One region of the Streptomyces sp. NPDC057438 genome, then DNA from elsewhere that is predicted to be linked to it. Evidence: riboswitches for the same ligand, from Rfam matches in the RefSeq annotation. Region 1 holds a riboswitch; each other region holds the start of a gene.
What was found. A riboswitch is a leader RNA that binds a small molecule or an ion and turns the genes downstream of it on or off. The one in region 1 is predicted to bind cyclic di-AMP.
Positions count from the first base shown of each region.

Region 2: it holds a riboswitch for cyclic di-AMP, as region 1 does, so the genes downstream of both, ACFU5F_RS00675 (transglycosylase SLT domain-containing protein) here and ACFU5F_RS12345 (M23 family metallopeptidase) in region 1, are expected to answer to the same signal.
Region 3: it holds a riboswitch for cyclic di-AMP, as region 1 does, so the genes downstream of both, ACFU5F_RS14615 (transglycosylase family protein) here and ACFU5F_RS12345 (M23 family metallopeptidase) in region 1, are expected to answer to the same signal.
Region 4: it holds a riboswitch for cyclic di-AMP, as region 1 does, so the genes downstream of both, ACFU5F_RS01655 (NlpC/P60 family protein) here and ACFU5F_RS12345 (M23 family metallopeptidase) in region 1, are expected to answer to the same signal.

Region 1 covers NZ_JBHVDD010000016.1:58,921-64,053, forward strand. Annotated here, with positions in the region: gene ACFU5F_RS12340 (GntR family transcriptional regulator) at 1-356, opposite strand, end outside; gene ACFU5F_RS12345 (M23 family metallopeptidase) at 559-1,347, opposite strand; cyclic di-AMP (ydaO/yuaA leader) riboswitch at 1,361-1,530, opposite strand; gene ACFU5F_RS12350 (M16 family metallopeptidase) at 1,733-3,121, opposite strand; gene ACFU5F_RS12355 (M16 family metallopeptidase) at 3,118-4,494, opposite strand; gene ACFU5F_RS12360 (DNA topoisomerase (ATP-hydrolyzing) subunit A) at 4,877-5,133, shown strand, end outside.
Region 2 covers NZ_JBHVDD010000001.1:141,045-146,177, reverse strand. Annotated here, with positions in the region: gene ACFU5F_RS00685 (outer membrane lipoprotein carrier protein LolA) at 47-1,426, opposite strand; gene ACFU5F_RS00680 (polyprenyl synthetase family protein) at 1,982-2,992, opposite strand; cyclic di-AMP (ydaO/yuaA leader) riboswitch at 3,777-3,982, shown strand; gene ACFU5F_RS00675 (transglycosylase SLT domain-containing protein) at 3,987-4,739, shown strand; gene ACFU5F_RS00670 (HAD family hydrolase) at 4,803-5,133, opposite strand, start outside.
Region 3 covers NZ_JBHVDD010000021.1:13,306-18,438, reverse strand. Annotated here, with positions in the region: gene eno (phosphopyruvate hydratase) at 1-355, opposite strand, end outside; gene ACFU5F_RS14615 (transglycosylase family protein) at 768-1,484, opposite strand; cyclic di-AMP (ydaO/yuaA leader) riboswitch at 1,489-1,688, opposite strand; gene ACFU5F_RS14610 (transglycosylase family protein) at 1,871-2,941, opposite strand; gene ACFU5F_RS14605 (cytochrome P450) at 3,169-4,434, opposite strand; gene ACFU5F_RS14600 (nucleoside triphosphate pyrophosphohydrolase) at 4,622-5,133, opposite strand, start outside.
Region 4 covers NZ_JBHVDD010000001.1:345,464-350,596, forward strand. Annotated here, with positions in the region: gene ACFU5F_RS01640 (LuxR C-terminal-related transcriptional regulator) at 1-92, shown strand, start outside; gene ACFU5F_RS01645 (NlpC/P60 family protein) at 426-1,505, opposite strand; gene ACFU5F_RS01650 (hypothetical protein) at 1,988-2,341, shown strand; gene ACFU5F_RS01655 (NlpC/P60 family protein) at 2,371-3,603, opposite strand; cyclic di-AMP (ydaO/yuaA leader) riboswitch at 3,612-3,786, opposite strand; gene pcrA (DNA helicase PcrA) at 4,049-5,133, shown strand, end outside.

The DNA of each region.
Region 1 (5,133 bases):
GTGCCCCTCCTGGCCCGCTCCTGGCCCAGCCTGACGAGGCCGCGCAGCACCTTGAGGTGCGCCTCCGTGCGCCGCTGGGCGGCCCGGGCGGCGCCCAGCGGCTCCAGCAGCATGCGCATCTCCAGCAGGTCGGCGGCCTCCTGCTCGGTCGGCTCGGCGACGCACGCGCCCGCGTGGCGGCGGGTCACCACGAAGCCCTCGGCCTCCAGCGTGCGCAGCGCCTCACGCACGGGGACCCGGCTGACGCCGTACCGACGGGCGAGCAGTTCCTCGGTGAGACGGCCGCCGCGCTCGTAGACACCCGCGACGATGTCGTCCCGGATCGCCGTGCAAACCGAATGCGCCGGAATACGCATGACCGACCTCCGCCTTAATCCCCGTGAAACGTCGATGATTGACGTGTCTTCCAGCGACTCTATTGCAGCGGGACGGAATTTCCGATGGCGGACCGGAATCCAGGGATATTTTTTGGACAGAAGGTGCGCGCAACAGGTTCGCGCAACGCGAAAAGCCCCGGCTCGTGAGCCGGGGCCTTCGTCGGAGGCGTGGAGCCGGGTGTCAGACGTTCACACCGTGCGACCGCAGGTACGCGGCGGGGTCGATGTCCGAGCCGTACTCGGCCGTCGTGCGGGCCTCGAAGTGCAGATGCGCGCCCGTGACGTTGCCGGTCGCCCCGGAGAGGCCGATCTGCTGGCCGGGGGTGACCGTCTGGCCGACGGAGACGCCGATGGACGACAGGTGGCCGTACTGGGTGTACGTGCCGTCGGTCATGCGGATGACGATGTTGTTGCCGTACGCGCCGCCCCAGCCCGCCTCCACGACGGTGCCGGAGCCGACCGCCAGGACGGCCGTGCCGGTGGCGGCGTGGAAGTCGACGCCGGTGTGGCTGCCGGAGGACCAGACGGCGCCGCCGGCCTTGTAGCCGGTGGAGATGTAGGAGCCGCTGATGGGCGAGACGTAGGTGTTGAGGCGCTCGCGCTCGGCCGCGCGGGCGGCGCGGGCCTTGATCTCCTCGCGCTCCTTGGCGACGGCACGTTCCTGCTCGGCCTTCTCGGCGGCGGCCTTGCGGGCCTCCTCCTGCGCCTTCTTCTTGACCTCGGCCACCTCGGCGGCCTGCTGCTGGGCGGCGGCCTGTGCGTCGACCTGGTCGGCGACCGTGTCACCGAGGACGATGACCTGGTTCAGGCCGGTCTGCTCGACGGCGGGCTCCTCCGCGGCGAGCGCGGGGCCGGCCAGGGTGCCGATGACACCGGTGGTGGTGAGAGCGGCGACGCCCACGTTCCTCGTGGTCGTGCGCTGCACACGGCCGGGGCGGCGGTGCTTCCCAGGGGCGCGGGTGAACGCCATGAAGTGGCTGGTCCTTTCCTTCCTTCTCGCCTACCGGGTTAGCTGACGGGTTCGGAGCAGGAAGGTCTCCTACGGCTGCCCCCCGTTTCGCGTCGCTCGCGAAGGGCACCCGATTCACCCCAGGGACTTCGGTGGGTCCCCGGCTCCCCAGGCTCGCACCTCGGGACTCGGCGATGACTGTCCGGTGCCGCGGCTGCGGCGAACATCTGACGAACAGCCGGACCGACGCTAAGTGGGCCGTCTTCGAAATAACAAACGGATCACAGGATTTGTTAACTACGCCACAGGTCAGACACACAACCTCCGCCATCAAACGGACAAACGTGGGCCCTGGTGACTCTTCCGTCACCAGGGCCTCACTGGTGCGTGTCGTTCTGTCCGTTTCCTACTCAGCCGGTACGACGGTGACTTCGCCGATTCCGAGGGCCCTGACCGGCTCCTCGATCTGCGCGGCGTCCCCGACGAGGACGGTGACGAGGCGGTCCACCGGGAAGGCGTTCACAACGGCCGCGGTGGCCTCCACCGTGCCCGTGGCGGCGAGTTGGCGGTACAGCGTCGACTGGTAGTCGTCCGGCAGGTACTGCTCGACCTGGTCGGCCAGCGTGCCCGCCACGGCCGCGGCCGTCTCGAACTTGAGGGGAGCGACCCCCACGAGGTTCTGCACGGCGACATCACGCTCGGCGTCGGTCAGCCCCTCGGCGGCCAGGGTGCGCAGCACCGTCCACAGGTCGTCCAGCGCCGGACCGGTGTTGGGCGTGTCGACGGAGCCGCTGATGGCCAGCATCGCCGTACCCGATCCGTCGGGGGCGGAGCGCAGCACCTGGCCGAACGCGCGCACCCCGTAGGTGTAGCCCTTCTCCTCCCGCAGGACGCGGTCCAGACGGGAGGTGAGGGTGCCGCCGAGGCAGTAGGTGCCGAGCACCTGGGCCGGCCACACACGGTCGTGCCGGTCGGCGCCCACCCGGCCGATGAGCAACTGGGTCTGCACGGAGCCGGGGCGGTCCACGATGATCACGCGTCCGGTGTCGTCGGCACTCACCGCCGGTACGGCGCTCGGCTTGGCCGGGGAGCCGGTCCAGGCGCCCAGCGTGTCGCCGAGCAGGGTGGCGAGGTCGACCCCGGTGAGATCGCCGACGACCACGGCGGTGGCCGTCGCGGGACGCACGTGCCGCTCGTAGAAGGCGCGTACGGCCGCGGAGTCGATGCCCTCCACGGTCTCCTCGGTGCCCTGGCGGGGCCGCGACATGCGCGACGTGGCCGGGAACAGCTGCCGGGAGAGCTCCTTGGCGGCCCGCCGGCCCGGGTTGGCGGTCTCGTGGGGGATCTCGTCGAGCCGGTTGGCCACCAGACGCTCGATCTCGCCGTCGTCGAACGCGGGGGCCCGCAGCGCGTCGGCGAGCAGCCCCAGGGCCTTCTCCAGCCGCGACACGGGCACTTCGAGGGACAGGCGTACGCCGGGGTGGTCGGCGTGCGAGTCGAGGGTGGCGCCGCAGCGCTCCAGCTCGGCGGCGAACTCCTCGGCCGTGTGCTTGTCGGTGCCCTCGGAGAACGCCCTCGTCATGATGGTGGCAACGCCGTCCAGGCCCTCCGGCTCCGCGTCCAGGGGCGCGTCGAGGACGACCTCGACGGCGACGACCTGCTGGCCGGGGCGGTGGCAGTGCAGCACGGTCAGGCCGTTGGCCAGGGTGCCGCGCTCGGGCGCAGGGAACGCCCAGGGGCGGGCGTCGCCGGCCTGGGGCTGCGGGTGGAACTCCATGCTCGCGAGCTCGGTCACTTCGCCGACTCCTCGTTCTCGTCGGTGGTCTCGGCGGCCTCCGTCGCGGTGGCCTCCTCTTCGGCGTCCTCTTCGCCGGCGACGGGCTCGTACACGAGCACCGCGCGGTTGTCGGGCCTCAGGCGGGCCTTGGCGACCTCCTGGACCTCGTCGGCCGTCACCTCCAGGACCCGGTCGACGGCGGTGAGGGCGAGCTTCGGGTCGCCGAACAGGACCGCGTAGCGGCACAGTTCGTCGGCACGGCCCGCGACCGTGCCGAGCCGGTCCAGCCACTCGCGCTCCAACTGGGCCTGGGCGCGCTCCATCTCCTCCGCCGTGGGGCCCTCCGCGGCGAACCGGGCGAGCTCCTCGTCGACGGCGGCCTCGATGACCGGCACCTCGACGTCACCGGAGGTCTTGACGTCCATCCACGCCATGGAGGGCGCGCCGGCCAACCGCAACAGGCCGAACCCGGCCGTCACGGCCGTACGGTCACGGCGCACGAGACGGTTGTAGAGGCGGGAGGACTCGCCGCCGCCGAGGATGGTGAGCGCCAGGTCGGCCGCGTCGCACGCGCGCGTGCCGTCCTCCGGCAGCCGGTAGGCGGCCATCAACGCGCGCGCGGGCACGTTCTCCTCGACCACCTCGCGCAGCTGCTCACCCATGACGTCCGGCAGCGCGCCGTCACGGGGCGCGGGCTTGCCGTCGTACGCGGGGATCGAGCCGAAGTACTTCTCCACCCAGGCGAGGGTCTGCTCCGGGTCGATGTCGCCGACGATCGACAGGACGGCGTTGTTGGGCGCGTAGTAGGTCCGGAAGAACTGCTGGGCGTCCTCCAGGCTCGCGGCCTCCAGGTCGTCCATCGAGCCGATCGGCGTGTGCCGGTAGGGGTGGCCCTCGGGGTACGCCAGTCGGAAGATCTTCTCGAAGGCGGTGCCGTAGGGCACGTTGTCGTACCGCTGGCGGCGCTCGTTCTTGACGACCGCCCGCTGGTTGTCCAGGTTCTTCTGGTCGAGCGCGAGCAGCAGGCTGCCCATGCGGTCGGCCTCCAGCCACAGCGCCAGCTCCAGCTGGTGGGTGGGCATGGTCTCGAAGTAGTTGGTGCGCTCCCAGCTGGTGGTGCCGTTCAGCGAACCGCCCGCACCCTGGACCAGCTCGAAGTGGCCGTTGTCCTTCACCTGGCCCGAGCCCTGGAACATCAGGTGCTCGAAGAGGTGGGCGAGGCCCGTACGGCCCGCGACCTCGTGGCGCGAACCGACGTCGTACCAGAGGCACACCGCGGCGACCGGGGTCAGGTGGTCCTCGGAGAGCACCACGCGCAGGCCGTTGTCCAGGCGGTGCTCCCTCACTGTCAGGCCTTCGGAGCCGGCCTCGGCTGTGGCCGTGTGACCCATGGGCGATACGTCCCTTCGATCGCTGTGCTGTGTGCGCGGGATCCGCGGTCGTGTCCGTCGTGGAATCGTCGCGGAAACCGCTCTTTCCTGCCGGTCCCGCCACTGTATGCAAGCGCGCGGACCCCCGGAGAAGTTCCCGGGCGCCGTACGCCGAGAGCGAGACCGGGGTTGCGGCCCGCGCTCACTGGTTAGGGTCGGCGCACGCAGTTGACGTGGCGGTCCCGCGCGGCCGTGCCCGGCGGTCGGCGCCGGGTCGTGTCGGGGTTGTCAGTGCGGCAGTCCACAATGGTGCGCGTCAGTTCCCGTTCACGTCTCGCCGAGAGTGAGCCGGAGACGTGAGCGCCCCGTAGGTGAGCGACCAGAAAAAGAGGAGCCGGCAGCGATGGCCCGCCGCAGCACGAAGACCCCGCCGCCCGACGACGCGTTCGAGGAGCGGATCCTCGACATCGACGTCGTCGACGAGATGCAGGGCTCCTTCCTGGAGTACGCGTACTCGGTCATCTACTCCCGAGCCCTGCCCGACGCCCGCGACGGTCTCAAGCCGGTGCACCGCCGGATCGTCTACCAGATGAACGAGATGGGCCTGCGCCCCGACCGCGGCTATGTGAAGTGCGCCCGCGTCGTCGGCGAGGTCATGGG
Region 2 (5,133 bases), on a different contig from region 1:
GCCGGGGGCGGCGGTGTCGCCGTCCCCGGCCCACCGGCCGGCGTCGCTACTTCGCCGCGTCGGCCGCCTTCACCAGCGCGTCCTTGGTGACGGCACCCGCGTACACCTTGCCGTCCTCGGTGAACAGGACGTTGACCAGCCGGGTCTTGAAGACCGTACCCGAGCCGAACTCGCCCTTGACCGGGTCGCCGAGGGAGTTCAGGAACCCGTCGACCCGGGCGTCGCCGGAGGACTCGCCGCCGGTGGACATGCCGCCGCCCTCGCCGCCGTCGAACACGGCGATGGTGCTCCAGCCCTTGCCGATCGTCTTCAGCCCGTCGAGCCCGCTCGCGAACTCCTCCCCGGAACCCTTCTCGGAGCCCTTCCCGGAGTCGCGGGGGCCCTTGCTCTCCTTGCGGGACTCGGTGTTCTTCCCGTCCTTGAACCCCTCGCCCTTGCCGGGCTCCCCGAACACGGAGTCGCCGAACCCGGACGCGTGGCCGTCCTGCTTCCCGGCCTCGTCGGCCTCGGTGACCTTGGCGCCCTTCGGCGGGGTGAAGTCGAACGTCGAGGCGCTCGGCTTGCCGAAGTCGACCTTCGTGAAGCCCGCGTCCACGACGGCCGAGCCGCCGCTCGCCGGGGTGAGCGTGAACTTCAGCGGCAGCCCCGTCTTCGCGTCGACGGCGATCGAGATCGCCCCGACGGTCGAACCGGACTGCTTGGGCTCGATCACCAGCTTGTACGCGTCCCGCCCGGCGACCCGCGCGGTCCCGTCGACGGTCACGGACGTGGTGTCGTCCACGGCCTTCAGGGCTTCCTCGGCGAGCTGCTGCGGTGTCGCCGGCACGTCCTCGGACGCGTCGGGGGCGCCCTTGGGCCCCCGCTGGTCCTTGCCCTCGCCGGCGTCGGTCGCGTGGTACACCTCGTTCGAGGCGCTGTCGTACGCCCACAGGTCGTCGCCGTTGTGGATGACGCTGTACTCGGCGGCGTCGTCCAGCAGCGACAGCTTCTGCTTGTCGGGGCCATCGGTGGCGACCCGCAACGTGTGGGTGCCGGCGGCGAGTTCGAGGAGCTTGGCGGAGGGGTCGGCGGCCGATCCGCCGTCTCCCCCGGAGGGTGCCTGCGAGACGAGGCCGTCCGCGAGGCCGCCCAGGTCGGGGAGGCCGAGGTCCGTGGTGATCTTCACCGTGCCGGACACCTGCTCCACGTCCGAGGCGGCGATCTTCTCGATGAGTTCCTGCGCGCTGATCTTCGGCAGATCGGGGTCACCGGAGCCGGCGAAGGCCGGGACGAGCCCAATGGTCGCGGCGGCGACGCCCAGCACGGTGACCGGGACGACGTACCGCGCGGCCTTGCGTCGCCGTGCCGAACGCATCTCCTCGGCCTCGGCCGCGAGCACGGCGGCGTCGCCGGACCGGGCGCTGTCGTCGGTTTCGTACGGTGCCATGTGTGCCTTACCTCCGTCGTCGGCGGCGGCATCTTCTCGGAGCCGCCATTCTCACCCGAATCGGTGAGGAGTGGTGATACCCATCTGACCAAATCGGCCGGGGAGAAGCGTCAGACTCCGGGCTCAACTCGGCGTACTGCTACGGGATGACACAACGGGCCGGAGCGTCCACCCGACCCGTAGGGGTCGTCCGGGGGGACACGCCACCGGCGGTGCGTTCCGGAGTACCCCGACGGCCCCCGACCCACGCCTGCCGGCCGGCACGGGCAGGGTGCTCGGGAAAGGCCGGCCTGCGGCGGCGGGCCCGGTGTCGGGCAGGGGGCACCGCGTGGCCCATGCCGAGGGGGACGGGCCGGGAGTGCAGGGCCGAGGCGGGCCGGGGGTAGCCGACCGCGAACGTCCGCCGAGCGTCGGCGGCCGACGGGCGACCGGTATGAGGCCCCGCCTCCGGCCGACCGGCACGAACCCAGCCGCCGCGGAGGGGCCGGCCGACGCGGAAAAGCCGGCCGACGCGGAGGAGCCGGCCGACGCGTCGGCCGGGGACCCGCGAGGGGGCTAGCCAGCCCGGTGCACCACCGCGTCACACAGTTCCACCAGGGCCGCCTTCGCGTCGCACTCCGGGAGCGGTGCCAGGGCGGCCCGAGCCTCCTCCGCGTAGCGGACCGTGTCGCGGCGGGCCTGCTCCAGCGCGGGGTGGACGCGGAGGCGGGCCAGGGCATCGGCGAGGCGGGCGTCGTCGGTCAGGTCGGAGTCGAGCAGTTCGCACAGGGCGATGTCGTCCGCCAGCCCCAGCCGCCCCGCCCGCTCGCGCAGCCGCAGCACCGGCATGGTCGGCACATGCTCACGGAGGTCCGTGCCGGGCGTCTTGCCGGACTCGTGCGAGTCGGAAGCGACGTCGAGGACGTCGTCCGCGAGCTGGAAGGCCACGCCGAGCCGCTCCCCGTACTGGGTCAGCACGTCGACCACGGTCTCGTCGGCCCCCGCCATCAGCGCGCCGAGCCGCCCGGCGACCGCGACCAGCGATCCGGTCTTGCCGCCGAGGACATCGAGGTAGTGCTCGATCGGGTCGCGCCCGTCACGCGGTCCGGCGGTCTCCAGGATCTGCCCGGTGACCAGCCGCTCGAAGGCCTCGGCCTGGATGCGGACGGCGTCGGGACCGAGGTCGGCGAGGACGTGCGAGGCGCGGGCGAAGAGGAAGTCGCCGGTGAGGACGGCGAGGGAGTTGTCCCAGCGGGCGTTGGCGCTCGGCACACCCCGGCGCACCTCGGCCTCGTCCATCACGTCGTCGTGGTACAGCGTGGCGAGATGCGTCAGCTCGACCACCACCGCCGAGGGCACGACACCCGGCGCGTAGGGGTCGCCGAACTGCGCCGCGAGCATCACCAGCAGCGGGCGGAACCGCTTGCCGCCCGCGCGCAGCAGATGCTGGGCGGCCTCCTGGATGAACGGGACCTCGCTCTTGGTCGCCTCCAGCAGACCCTCCTCGACGGCCGCCATTCCGGCCTGGACATCGGCTTCGAGAGCCTGGTCCCGCGCGCTCAGCCCGAACGGCTCGACGACGGTCACGAGGGTTCTCCTGTCTGCTGACGTCTGATGACGGTCACACGGTCGGTCTAGGTCGCTCTCACGGTCGATGACACGGTTTGTCGATCTGTCGCTGTCATCACCCGAGTCAGCGTATCCGGTCACCTTTCGATCACCGCGAGCGCCCACGGCTTCGCCTCGAGTGGTATGGGACCGCACTCCTCCCATTCTTGATCAACTGATACACGCCGATATCCATCGACGCGCATGCCGCACCTGTCCGCGCACCCACCGGCACCCCTGCCCGCACCCTGCTCCGCACCCCCGCCCACGCATCCGCTCGCGCGCCCGCCCGCGCCCACCCGCGAACGGATACCCGCCCTCCCCCGCGGAACGCCTCCGCGCCTCGCTCACCGCCTCGCCCGCACCCCAGCCCTCACCCCCGCCCCACCGCGTCCCACCCCGAGCCGGCCGATTCCCCACGCACTCGACCACCCATTTCTAACCTTTTGCACCCTTTCCCCTTGGCCCGAGTTGACCGATTTGCCGCTTACTTTCATTTCACCCGACTCCTCCCGTGAGTTGAGTCACCAGCCGCCGTCGACCCTCCGCGCGAGACCCACACCCCGCGCCGTCGACTTTCCCTTTGCGCTAGGCAAGTTGAGCCGCGAAACAGATAGCCGATCTTGGGTCGAATCACAGCAAACTCAAGGTCAACTGGATCAAAGCGCCAAACCGGGACTTGTTCCAGTCGTGTGCTCTCGCATACGTTCACACCTCGTCCGGACGGACCGCCGAATCCTGCCGCCGCCCCGGACTCCCCACCCATCACCACTCATCCACGCACGGCAGGAGCGGGGGACCCAGGTAAGCCGTCGGTCCGATGACCCCCAATCGGACCGGCTAGGGGTGAAGCCACGCGCAGTACGCCCGGCGGACGCGGCACGCACAGCGACCGCCGGGACGACGCGCGAGGCCGGGCATCTCCAGCCCGAACCCGACAGCTCACCTCGCAGGCGACGGAGAGGAATTCAGCATGCCCGCACAAGGCAAACACCGTCGTCCCCGAAGCAACGCGCTGACCCGCGGCATCGTCGCCGCCGGCACCGGCGGGGCCGCGCTGGCCCTTCCGCTCACGGTCGCCACGACCGCGAACGCCGCCGCCCCGGCCCAGGCCGCCACCTCCGTGCAGTCGGCCCCGCAGGCCGCGCCCGCCGCGGTGCTGCCCAAGTCCACGACGTACACCGTGGTCTCCGGCGACACGCTCTCCTCCATCGCGCGCAAGCACCACACCAAGGGCGGCTGGCAGCAGCTCTACAAGAACAACCGCGCGGCCATCGGCGACAACCCGGCGCTCATCCGGCCGGGCCTGAAGCTGAAGCTGAACGGGACCAAGGCGGCCACGGCCCAGAAGTCGTCGACCGCGTCCAAGACGTCCACGGCCACGCAGGCCTCGGCCAAGACGTACGCGAACAACCTCGACGGCTGGATCCGCGAGTCGCTGGACATCATGGCGCAGAAGGGAATCCCCGGGACGTACAACGGGATCTACCGCAACATCATCCGCGAGTCCTCGGGCAACCCGCTGGCGATCAACAACTGGGACTCCAACGCCGCCGCGGGCACCCCCTCGAAGGGCCTCCTCCAGGTCATCGACCCGACGTTCGCCGCGTACCACGTCTCCGGCACCCCGTACGACCCGTACGACCCGGTCGCGAACATCACGGCGGCGTGCAACTACGCCGCCGACCGGTACGGCTCGATCGACAACGTCTTCGGCGCCTACTGAGCCCTGCGGCTCCCCCTTCTCCATCTGTTCCCCTGGGCCGGCGGGCCCAGGGGAACAGCCCGTTCACGGGAAGAGTCGCTCCAGCACCACCGCGATGCCGTCGTCCTCGTTGGAGAGGGTCACCTCGTCGGCGACGGCCTTGAGTTCGGGGTGGGCGTTGGCCATGGCGACCCCGTGCGCGGCCCAGTCGAACATCGGGATGTCGTTGGGCATGTCACCGAAGGCGATGGTCCGGTCCGAGGTCAGCCCGAGATGGTCGGCGGCCAGGGCGAGGCCCGTCGCCTTCGTGATGCCGCACGGCTGGAGTTCGACGGTGCCGGGCCCCGACATGGTGACCGTCGCCAGCGAGCCGACCGCCATCCGCGCCGCCGACGCCAACTCGTCGTCCGACAGA
Region 3 (5,133 bases), on a different contig from region 1:
CGACGGCGAGGGAGACGCCGAGGATGGCGTTGGCGCCGAGGGAGCCCTTGTTGTCGGTGGCGTCCAGGTCGAACATCGCCTGGTCGATCAGGCGCTGCTCGGTGGCGTCGTAGCCGACGAGCTCCGGGCCGATCTGCTCGATCACGGCGAGGACGGCCTTCTCAACGCCCTTGCCGAGGTAGCGGTTGGGGTCGCCGTCCCGCAGCTCGATGGCTTCGAAGGCACCGGTGGATGCGCCGGACGGAACGGCGGCACGACCCGTGCTGCCGTCGTCGAGGCCGACCTCGACCTCGACGGTGGGGTTGCCTCGTGAGTCGAGGATTTCCCGGGCTACGACGACGTCGATGGACGGCACGAGCATCTCCTTCATGGGATGTGACGCTGGTTGTGCGGGGCCGCTTGGGCCTTGCGACTAGAGCCTAACCGCCCCCGGGCCGTCGGCAGCCGACCGACCGTCCCGTGGACAGACAGACCGTACCCATTGTTCCCGCCCGGAACAAAGAGGGGGTGAACAAGAGAAGGCGCCGACGGTGCAAAAAAGCCCCGCCCCGGTGCGTACGGGGGAATGCGCACCGGGGCGGGGAGCCCGTGGGGTCGGGGGGACGGCCCTCACGAGGTCTTCACTATGGAGGACACGGATGTGAGTGGGCTGTGGTTCAGCCGGGGAGCGGCCCGATTTCCGGCCCGGCTGAACCTGCCCCGCCTGCCCGGCCGTGGGGGCGGCCGTGGGGTCGGCAGGCGCGTGCGGCCGTCGTGGTCGCGGCGGGTCAGCTCAGGTGGAGCTGCTGGCCCGGGTAGATGAAGTCGGCGTCGTCGATGATGTCCTTGTTCAGCTCGAAGAGTTTCTCCCAGCCACCCTTGACGTTCTTCTTCGCGGCGATGCCGCTGAGGGTGTCCCCCTTGACGACCTTGTACTCGCCGTCGCCCTTCTTGACCTTCTTGCCGGTCGGGGTCTTGACGGTGGCACGCTCGGAGGAGCGGGAGGAGCGGGTGTCCCCGGTGCTCTTCTCGGTGCTCTTCTGGGTGCTCTCCTGCGTGCCCTGCGAGGAGGAGCCGGAGGAGTCGGCGTTGCCGCTGGAGGGGGCGGAGCCGTCGTACGAGGCGCCGGACAGGCCGGTGCCGCAGACCGGCCAGGCACCCTTGCCCTGGCCGGCGAGGACCTTCTCGGCGATCGCGATCTGCTGGGCCTTGCTCGCCTTGTCGGCGGTGGAGGCGTACTGCGTACCGCCGTAGCCGGCCCAGGTGGAGGCGGAGAACTGCAGGCCGCCGTAGTAGCCGTTGCCGGTGTTGATGGACCAGTTGCCGCCGGACTCGCACTGGGCGACGGCGTCCCACTCGGAGGCGGTGGCGGCGGAGGCGCTGCCGGCCGCCATCAGCGGGGCGGCGACGGCGGCGGCGCCGGTGACACCGACGACGGCGATGGCGCGAGCAGACCGCTGCATGGCGGACGGGCGGCGGTGCTTGCCCTTGCTGGAAAACAGCATGGAGAGATCCCCTCACCGACGCCTGCGAGGTGAGCTGTCGGGTTCGGGCCGGTTGAGTTGCCCGGCCGCGCACGCTCGCCTCTCGGCTCACGTCGCGCGGCTTCACCCCCAGCCGGTTCCGGTCGTGCGCCCCCGAAGGGCCGCAACCGCCGGACCCGGCACTTACCTTGGGTCCCCCGCTCCTGCCTACGGCGCTTGACGCGACGACTGTTCCTCACGGCCGATGGCAGGATTCGGCGTGCCGACCGGGAGGGCCCGCTGTGGCGAGCGGTCACGACCGTAAACAGGTGATTGCCCGAATTTCAAAGACGATCAGGGGGTCTGTGATTCATCTCCCACGGAGATCAAAACGGGCATTCAGGGTCGAACCATGACCCGAACTGCCGCTACTTTTTGCCCGTTTCGGCACCGACTTCGAGGGTCTGACCGGGAAGGATGAGGTCCGGGTCGGTTCCGACCGTGCTCTCGTTCTCGGAGTACAGCGTCCGCCACCCGCCGTCCAGGCCGAGCGAGTTCACGATGCCGGTCAGGCTGTCGCCCACACGGACGGTGTAGCCGCCCTCCACCGCCTCGCGCGAGGCGCCGCCGTCCCGCGAGGCGTGCCGGCCGGAGGAGGTGCCGTCGGCGCGCGAGCCGTCGCCCGCCTCCGCGCCGGAGGCGGTGTCCGTGCCGGAGCCCTCGTCGGCGCTGGCGCCGCGATGACGGCCGGTACCGCTGCCGCCGTCGTCGGCGGCCGAAGAACCGTCTCCCTGGCGCGCGGCGTCCGACGTCCCACTGTCGGAGTCCTTGGAGTCGCCGTCGCCGGAGTCGCCTTCGCCGGAACCGGTCGAGTCCGCGGAGTCGGAGTCCTCGGTCGCCTTCGCGGAACCGTCGCGGGCGTCCGCCGACGAGTCCGACGTTGCGCCCGACTTCCCGGACCCGTCGGCGGCGTCGGAGCCGGCGTCGTCGGTCGACCTGGCCGAGTCGGTGGAGCCGGCCGAGTCCGGCGAGGCGGAGGAATCCGGCGAACCGGATGCGCCGGACTCGCTGCCGGAGTTCGACGAGTCGTCCGCGACACCCGTGTCCACATCGGCGGAACCGGCGTCGCCGCCGAGGTTGTGGAGCAGTCCGCAGGTGGCCCAGACGCCGACGCCCTGGTCGGCGAGGATCCTCTCGGCGACGGCTATCTGCTGCGACCGGCTGGCCCGGTCCGCGGTGGTCGCGTAGTCGAGACCGCCGTACTCCTCCCAGTTGGCCTGGGTCAGCTGCAGACCGCCGTAGCGTCCGTTCCCGGTGTCCGCGCTCCAGAAGCCACCGCTCTCGCACTCCGCCACCTGGTCCCAGGTGGTCCCGCTCGCCGCGCTCGCGCCGGTGGCGCCGAGGAGGGGGATGGCGATGGCCGACCCGGTGACTCCCGCCGCGACGAGGAGAGCCGGAGCCTGACGGGGGCGACGGTGACGACCGTTCCCGGAGAGCATGCGGTTGCCTTTCACACGACAGCGGTGGCCTGTGCGACGGGCGTGATGACCCCTTCGCACTGACGTGTGAACGTATCGGCAGTCGATCAGTTGTCACAAGTTAATGCAGCGCAGATCACGTGAAGATCACGGAGTTGAGAGAGCGTCAACTTCTGGCGCGGAATGGGGTAGTGCTACGGCCCGTCGGGGTATCACTACGGGCTGCTCATGGCGTGATCACCGGGCACTCATGGCCGCTTCCGCGGGGTGAATTCCACCGGAAGCGTCCGCAATCCACGCATGATGAGACCTCCTCGCCATCTCAGATCGGCCGAATCCACGGCGAGTCGCAGATCCGGAAGACGGGTCAGGAGCGTCGCCAGCGCGCTCTGGCCCTCGAGCCGGGCGAGCGGTGCGCCGAGGCAGTAGTGGATGCCGTGGCCGTAGCCGAGGTGCTGGTTGTCACGGCGTGAGAGATCCAGGGTGTCGGGGTCGTCGAAGCGGGCCGGGTCACGGTCGGCCGCCGCGAGGACGACGAGCACGGGGTCGCCGGGGGCGATGTCCTGCCCGCCGAGGGTGAGGGGCTCGGTCGCGAAGCGCCAGGTGGCGAGTTCGACGGGGCCGTCGTAGCGCAGGAGTTCCTCGACTCCCGTCTCCAGCAGTCCGGTCTCCCCGGCGGCGAGGGAGGTCTGGAGGCGGGCGCGCTGCCCGGGGTGGGTGAGGAGGGCGTACGTGCCGTTCCCGATGAGGTTGACGGTGGTCTCGAACCCGGCGAACAGCAGGATGAACGCCATCGCCGCCGCCTCGTTCTCGGTGAGGTGCTCCCCGTGGTCGGAGGCGCGGATGAGCGCGGAGATGAGGTCCTCGCCCGGGGCGGGGTGCTCGGTGAGCGCCTCCCGCTTGCGGTGGATGAGTTCGGCGAGGTAGCCGCGCATCTTCTTCACCGACCGCGCGACGCCGCCCCGCGGTCCGCCGCCGTGCCGGATCATCATGCCCGCCCAGTCCCGGAAGTCGTCCTGGTCCTCCCGGGGGACGCCGAGCAGGTCGCAGATGGCGTAGATGGGCAGGGGGAAGGCGAACTCGTGGATGAGGTCGGCCTCCCCCCGGTCCGCGAACCCGTCGATGAGCCGGTCGGTCAGTTCCTGGACGCGGGGGGCGAACGCGGCGACCCGGCGGGGCGTGAACGCCTTCGAGACGAGGCGGCGGAGCCTGGTGTGGTCCGGCGGATCGATGTTCAGCAGATGCGTCATCAACTCCGCCTTGCGCTCGCCGGGGATACCCGTCTTCCCCTTGGCGTGCGCGGGCTCGGCGTGGTGCGCCGGGTTCTTCGACAGACGCGCGTCGGCGAGGGCCTGCTTCGCGTCGCCGTAGCGGGTGACCAGCCAGGCCTCCACCCCACTGGGCAGGCGCGTCCGGTGGACGGGGGCGTGTTCCCGGAGCCAGGCGTACGCCGGGTAGGGGTCGGTGGCGAACTCCCAGGTGAAGAGAGCGGGCGCGCCGGTTTCCGTGGGCATGGCGGAGCTGGATGCGGGCTGGTTGGTCACCCGCCGACGGTATCCGGCCCTGCCATGGCCTCCCGCCCCGTCCCCGGTACTCGCCGGGCTGCGGCTTCACACGGCCGCCGACGGGGACGCGGCCCGGTACCGGGCGGCCGTCGGCGGGCTCGGGGCTCCTGCCGTCGTTCTTCCGCGTGGCGCCGGGTCAGATCAGGTCGGTCTCCTCGTCGGTCTCGGCGTCGGTCCGGTCGGTCCCGCCGCCGTCCGTCCCCTCCTGGGACCTCTCCCCGTCGGTCCTCTCTCCCGCTCCCGCAGGTACGCCCTCCGCGATCCGGATCGCGTCCCGGTACGCGCGGGACGCGGCCCGGAGGGCCGCCTCGGGGTCGATGCCCCGGGACTCGGCGTCGGCGGCGAGGGTGAGGAGTGCGTGGCCGAGGTCGTCACCGGGGGGTATCGGGACGTCGAGGCCGGCGGCGCGGACGCGGGAGGAGAGCTTGGCGGCGAGGGCGAGGCCGGGCTGGCCGAGGGGTACGCCGTCGGTGACCGACTCGCGCCGCTTCTCGACGGCCTTGGTACGCAGCCAGTGCGCCTTGACCTCCTCCGGGGTCGTGGCCGTCGCGTCGCCGAAGACGTGGGGGTGGCGGTGGATGAGCTTGGTGACGATGCCGGCGGCGACGTCGTCGACGGAGAAGGGGACGTCGGGGTCGTCCTCGGCGA
Region 4 (5,133 bases), on a different contig from region 1:
TGGAGTCCCATGTCTCCGCCGTCCTGCGGAAGTTGCAGCTTTCCAACCGGCACGAGCTGACGAGATGGGCGACGGCGAGACGCCTGGTGTGAGGGGTGGGCGGGCGTCGGCGCCGAAGGCCAGCGCCGGGGTGCGGGGCGACAGCGGCAGCAGGACGGTCGAGGCGGCGCGGCCTTCGCTGATCGAGTTCGTCCTGCCCCGGACGGGCCGTCACCGCTCCGGCTGGACGAAGCCCGGCCGAGCCCGCTGGGGCGGGGCGCGGGCAGCCCGGCCCTCGGCCTGTCCGGAGAAGCCGCTCCACCCCGCCCACCCCAGCGCCAGGCGCCTGCCCAGCCCCGCCTCGCCCTATTGCCTGGCTCTCCCCCGCCGCCCTGCCCCCGTCGGCGGAGGCGTCCTGACCGGGAAGGAGGCGTGCCGGTCAGGGGTCAGGCCACCCGGGTGGCCCCCGCGAAGGGCATCTCGTCGAGCGGGGCCACACGTACCGGGGCCGAGGGGTTAGGGGCGTGGATCATCTGGCCGTTGCCGATGTAGAGGCCCACGTGGCTGATGCCGGAGTAGAAGAAGACGAGGTCGCCCGGGCGGAGTTCCGAACGGGAGACGCGGCGGCCGGCGTTGATCTGGGAATAGGTGGTGCGGGGGAGGGAGATGCCTGCGGCGCGGTAGGCCGCCAGGGTGAGACCGGAGCAGTCGAAGGCGTGCGGGCCGGTGGCGCCCCAGACGTAGGGGCTGCCGAGCTTGGAGAAGGCGTAGGAGACGGCCGCTGCGGCGCGGGAGTCGGGGGCGTCGGCGGTGGCGGAGGCGGGGGAGACCGGGCCGGTGAGGTCGCGGCGGGAGGTGACGGAGGAGCGGGAGGCGTGCGCCGTGGTGCTGCCCGCGGTGCCGAACCGTGCCCGGTCCTCGGTGGTGAGCCGGCCGAGCAGCTGCCGGGCGTCGGACAGCTTCGAGGTGACGGTCTTCTTGTGCCGCTTCAGCTCGGTCTGCCGGGTCTTGAGCGTGCCCAGTTCGACCCGGGCGGCCCCGCGCAGCCGCTCGATCTCCAGCAGCTGTCTCCGGACGCTGGCCACATCCGCCGACTGCCGGCTGCCGACCCGCTCGGCGAGGGCGGCGCCGTCCAGGTACTGGTCCGGGTCGGCGGAGAGCGCGAGCTGCCACGAGGGGTCGATGCCCCCGCGCCGGTACTGCGCCGCCGCCAGCGAACCCAGCTCGTCGCGTGCCGAGTTGAGCCGTTCGGTGCGGCGGGCGGCCTGGTCGCGCAGTTCTTCGAGGTTCTCCTGCGCCGTGTCGGCCTTCTCCTTCGCGCCGTTGTACTTCTCGGTGGCGACCTCGGCCTCTTGGAACAGCTTGTTCACTTTCGCCCTGACCTGGTCGGGCGTGAGCTGCGGCTCGGCGTGCCCGGTGCCGTCGAAACCGGTCGCCGTCGCCGCGCCCGCGAGGGCGAAGGTCGCGGCCGTGCGGACCGTATGGCCGCCGAGTGAGCGCTGTCTGGGCTTGCGGTGCGCTGCCACGTGGAGTCCACGTCCTCTCCGTACGACCGCCGTCCGCGGTACGGACGTCGTCTGTCCGTACGGACCGCCTGGGGGGAGCGGTGGCACGTCCGGCGGCGGCCCGCACAGGGGGAGCGGGACGCCGCCGGACCTTCTCGGCGGTGGTGTCCGACTGCCGCCCCTGGCCGGGCGGCGGTGGGGAGCCGGTCACCTGAGGGAGGACGCTAAACCTGGGTGTGAGGGCACGGTAACGCGTTGTACGGAAGTGGCGTGCACCGACCGCGAGGTGACCGTATGTGACCGTGATCCCGCCCAGGCGCCGCCGACTTCACGCTGAGCGATGACCGATCCGGTCATTTCGGACCACTCGGTGGCGCGGCAGTGCTATGCGGCGCATATATGCAAGATCGGCTCTCCGTGGCCGCGGCGCCATCGCGTTCCGTGACGTGACGGCGACGGCCCCCGTGCCCGGCCGGCCGAGGGCCCCTCATTAGGCTCCGCGCATGGACGTACTCATCCACATCCTCGTCGGGCTCCACATCATCGGCATCGCCTCGCTCCTGGGCGGTTTCCTCACCCAGATGACGGCCATGGGGCGGGGCACCGCCCGCTTCGTGCCCGCCATGCTCCACGGTGCCCTCACCATGCTCGTCACCGGCGTGCTCCTCGTCGGCCTCAACCAGGCCGACGACCAGCCCGTCAACAACATCAAGATCGGCGTCAAGCTCGCCCTGCTGATCGTGATCCTCGGGCTGGTCTACGTGAAGCGGGACGAGGAGAGGGTGGACAAGCCGCTGTTCGGCCTGGTGGGCGCGCTGACCGTCGCGAACGTCTTCATCGCGGTGCTCTGGACCTGACGGCCCCGCGCCCCCCGGCGACCGCGCGGCTACGCCGGTCGCACCACGCTGTGGACCGAGGACTCGCCGTCGTAGAAGACCGACTCCTCGCGGACGTACGTGCCGGGCTTCGGGGCGTGGATCATCATGCCGTTGCCGATGTAGAGGCCGACGTGGCCGATGTTGTCGTAGAAGAAGACGAGGTCGCCGGGCCTGGCGTCGGCGAGGGGGACCGTGGTGCCGGCGGCGACCTGGTCGTAGGTGGTGCGGGGGAGGTCGACGCCGGCGGCCTTCCAGGCGGCCTGGGTGAGGCCGGAGCAGTCGTAGGACCCGGGGCCGGTGGCGCCCCAGACGTACGGCTTGCCGATCTGCGCGCGGGCGAAGGCGATGGCCTTGGCCGCCTTCGTGGCGTACGTGGAGTCGGCGGCCGGAGCGGTGGTGCCGGGGGTGGTGCCGGTGGACGTCCCCGTGCCGGCGGAAACACCCTCCGGGGGCGCCTCCGATCCCCCCTGGCTCGTCCGGGAGTCCTGTCCGTCCTGGGAGTCCTGCGCTTCAGGGGAGTCCTGGGGCGTCGCCTGTGCCGCCTGCTGCCGTGCGAGGTCCTCCGCCTTGCGGTCGGCCTCCTCACGCTCGCGCTGCTCGATCGCGGCGAGCCGGGCCTTCTCCTCGGCGGTGAGGGTGGACAGCAGTTCGCGGGCCTGGGCCAGCTTCGCCTGGACCTTGGCCTTGCTGGCCTTGAGGGTGTTCTGTGACTCGGTGAGCTGTTCGAGGCTGTCGCTCGCCTCCTGGCGCTTCTCCGCCGCCTCGGCCTGGTCGGCGGCGTACCCGTCGACGGTTTCCTTCTGACGGTCCGTCAACCGGTCCATCAGCTGGTTCTGGTCGAAGTAGTCCCGCGGGTCGTCCGCCAGTAGCAGCGAGGCCTGGTCGGGGGCCGTCGCGCCCGCGCGGTACTGGGCCGCGGCGAACGAACCCAGCTCCTCCCGCGTCTCGTTGAGCTTCTCCTGGCGCTTGGCGACGGCTTCGAGGAGGGTCTCGACCTGCTTCTTCTGCCTGGTCGTCCTCTCCTTGGCCGCGTTGTAGGTCTCGGTCGCCGAGCCGGCCTGGCGGTAGAGGTCGCCGACCTTCTTCTCGACTTCCTCCAGGCTCGGCTTGCCGTCGGCGGAGGGCGCGGCCGTGGCCGACTGGGAGAGCAGGGCCACGGAGGTGAGGGCCGCGGTGGCGAGAGCGGGGGTGCGTATGCCCGCGCGCGTTCCGGCCGGACGCGGTTTGCGGTGCGGCGCCATGGTTCGGCGTCTCCTTCCGTTGTCCGCCTACCGAGTTAGCTGTCGGGTTCGGGCGCATGCTTCGGAAGGTTTGCCCTACGGCCCGTGCCGCGTGCGGCGGTCGGGTCGATTCACCCCGGAGAACGGTGGGTCCCCGGCTCCGGCTGCCTCGGAAAGGCGCACCGGACTCGGCGGAGGTCCGTGCGGCCCGGCGACGTTCGCCGGTTGGGTCGTACGGCCCAGAAGAAAAAGCTAGCCAATTCGTGTGGCCCGTGTGAAGGTTGATGTTCGATATGCCCGATACGTTTTCGTGACCTTAGCCTCTTCGGTGCGGCAGGCGGTACGCTCGATCGCTCACCGTCGCACCGTGGTCGCGGTACGTGGCACCGCGGAGCGATACGCGGCGGACGCGGACTTCCCGGGGCGGCCTCCCGCTGTCAGTGCGGGCGCCTAGACTCGGAGAGCGATGAGCAGCCTCTTTGACGACAGCTTCCTGGCGGACCTCCAGGCCCCCCGCGGCCACGCGGAGGAGCCCCCGCCGCCGCCCGAGGACGATCACGTACCGGAGCCGCTTCCGGACGATCTGTTCGGCGGGAAGTTCGACGTGCCTCCGGACCGGGACGCGTACTACCGCGACGGAGCCCCCCGCCCCGCTCTCGACGCGGCGGCGCTCCTGGACGGGCTGAACGACAACCAGCGCGCGGCCGTGATCCACGCGGGCTCGCCCCTGCTCATCGTGGCCGGCGCCGGCTCCGGCAAGACCCGTGTGCTCACCCATCGCATCGCGCACCTGCTCGGCGAGCGGCGCGTCCACCCGGGGCAGATCCTCGCGATCACCTTCACCAACAAGGCCGCCGGTGAGATGAAGGAGCGCGTCGAGCAGCTCGTCGGTCCGCGTGCGAACGCGATGTGGGTCATGACCTTCCACAGCGCCTGCGTCCGGATCCTGCGGCGGGAGTCCAAGAAGCTCGGCTTCACGTCCTCCTTCTCGATCTACGACGCCGCCGACAGCAAGCGCCTGATGGCGCTCGTCTGCCGTGATCTGGACCTCGACCCGAAGCGTTTCCCGCCCAAGTCCTTCAGCGCCAAGATCTCGAACCTCAAGAACGAGCTGATCGACGAGGAGGACTTCGCCGCCCAGGCCACCGACGGCTTCGAGAAGACCCTCGCCCAGGCCTACGCGCTCTACCAGTCCCGTCTCCGCGAGGCGAACGCGCTCGACTTCGACGACCTGATCATGACGACGGTCAATCTGCTCCGTGCCTTCCCGGACGTCGCCGAGCACTACCGCCGCCGCTTCCGGCATGTCCTCGTCGACGAGTACCAGGACACCAACCACGCGCAGTACGCCCTGGTCAGAGAGCTGGTCGGCACCGCCGAGCACCCCGTGGACGTACCGCCCGACGAGTGGGACGTACCGCCCGCCGAGCTCTGCGTCGTGGGTGACGCCGACCAGTCGATCTACGCCTTCCGTGGCGCGACCATCCGCAACATCCTCCAGTTCGAGGAGGACTACCCGGACGCGACGACGATCCTGCTGGAGCAGAACTA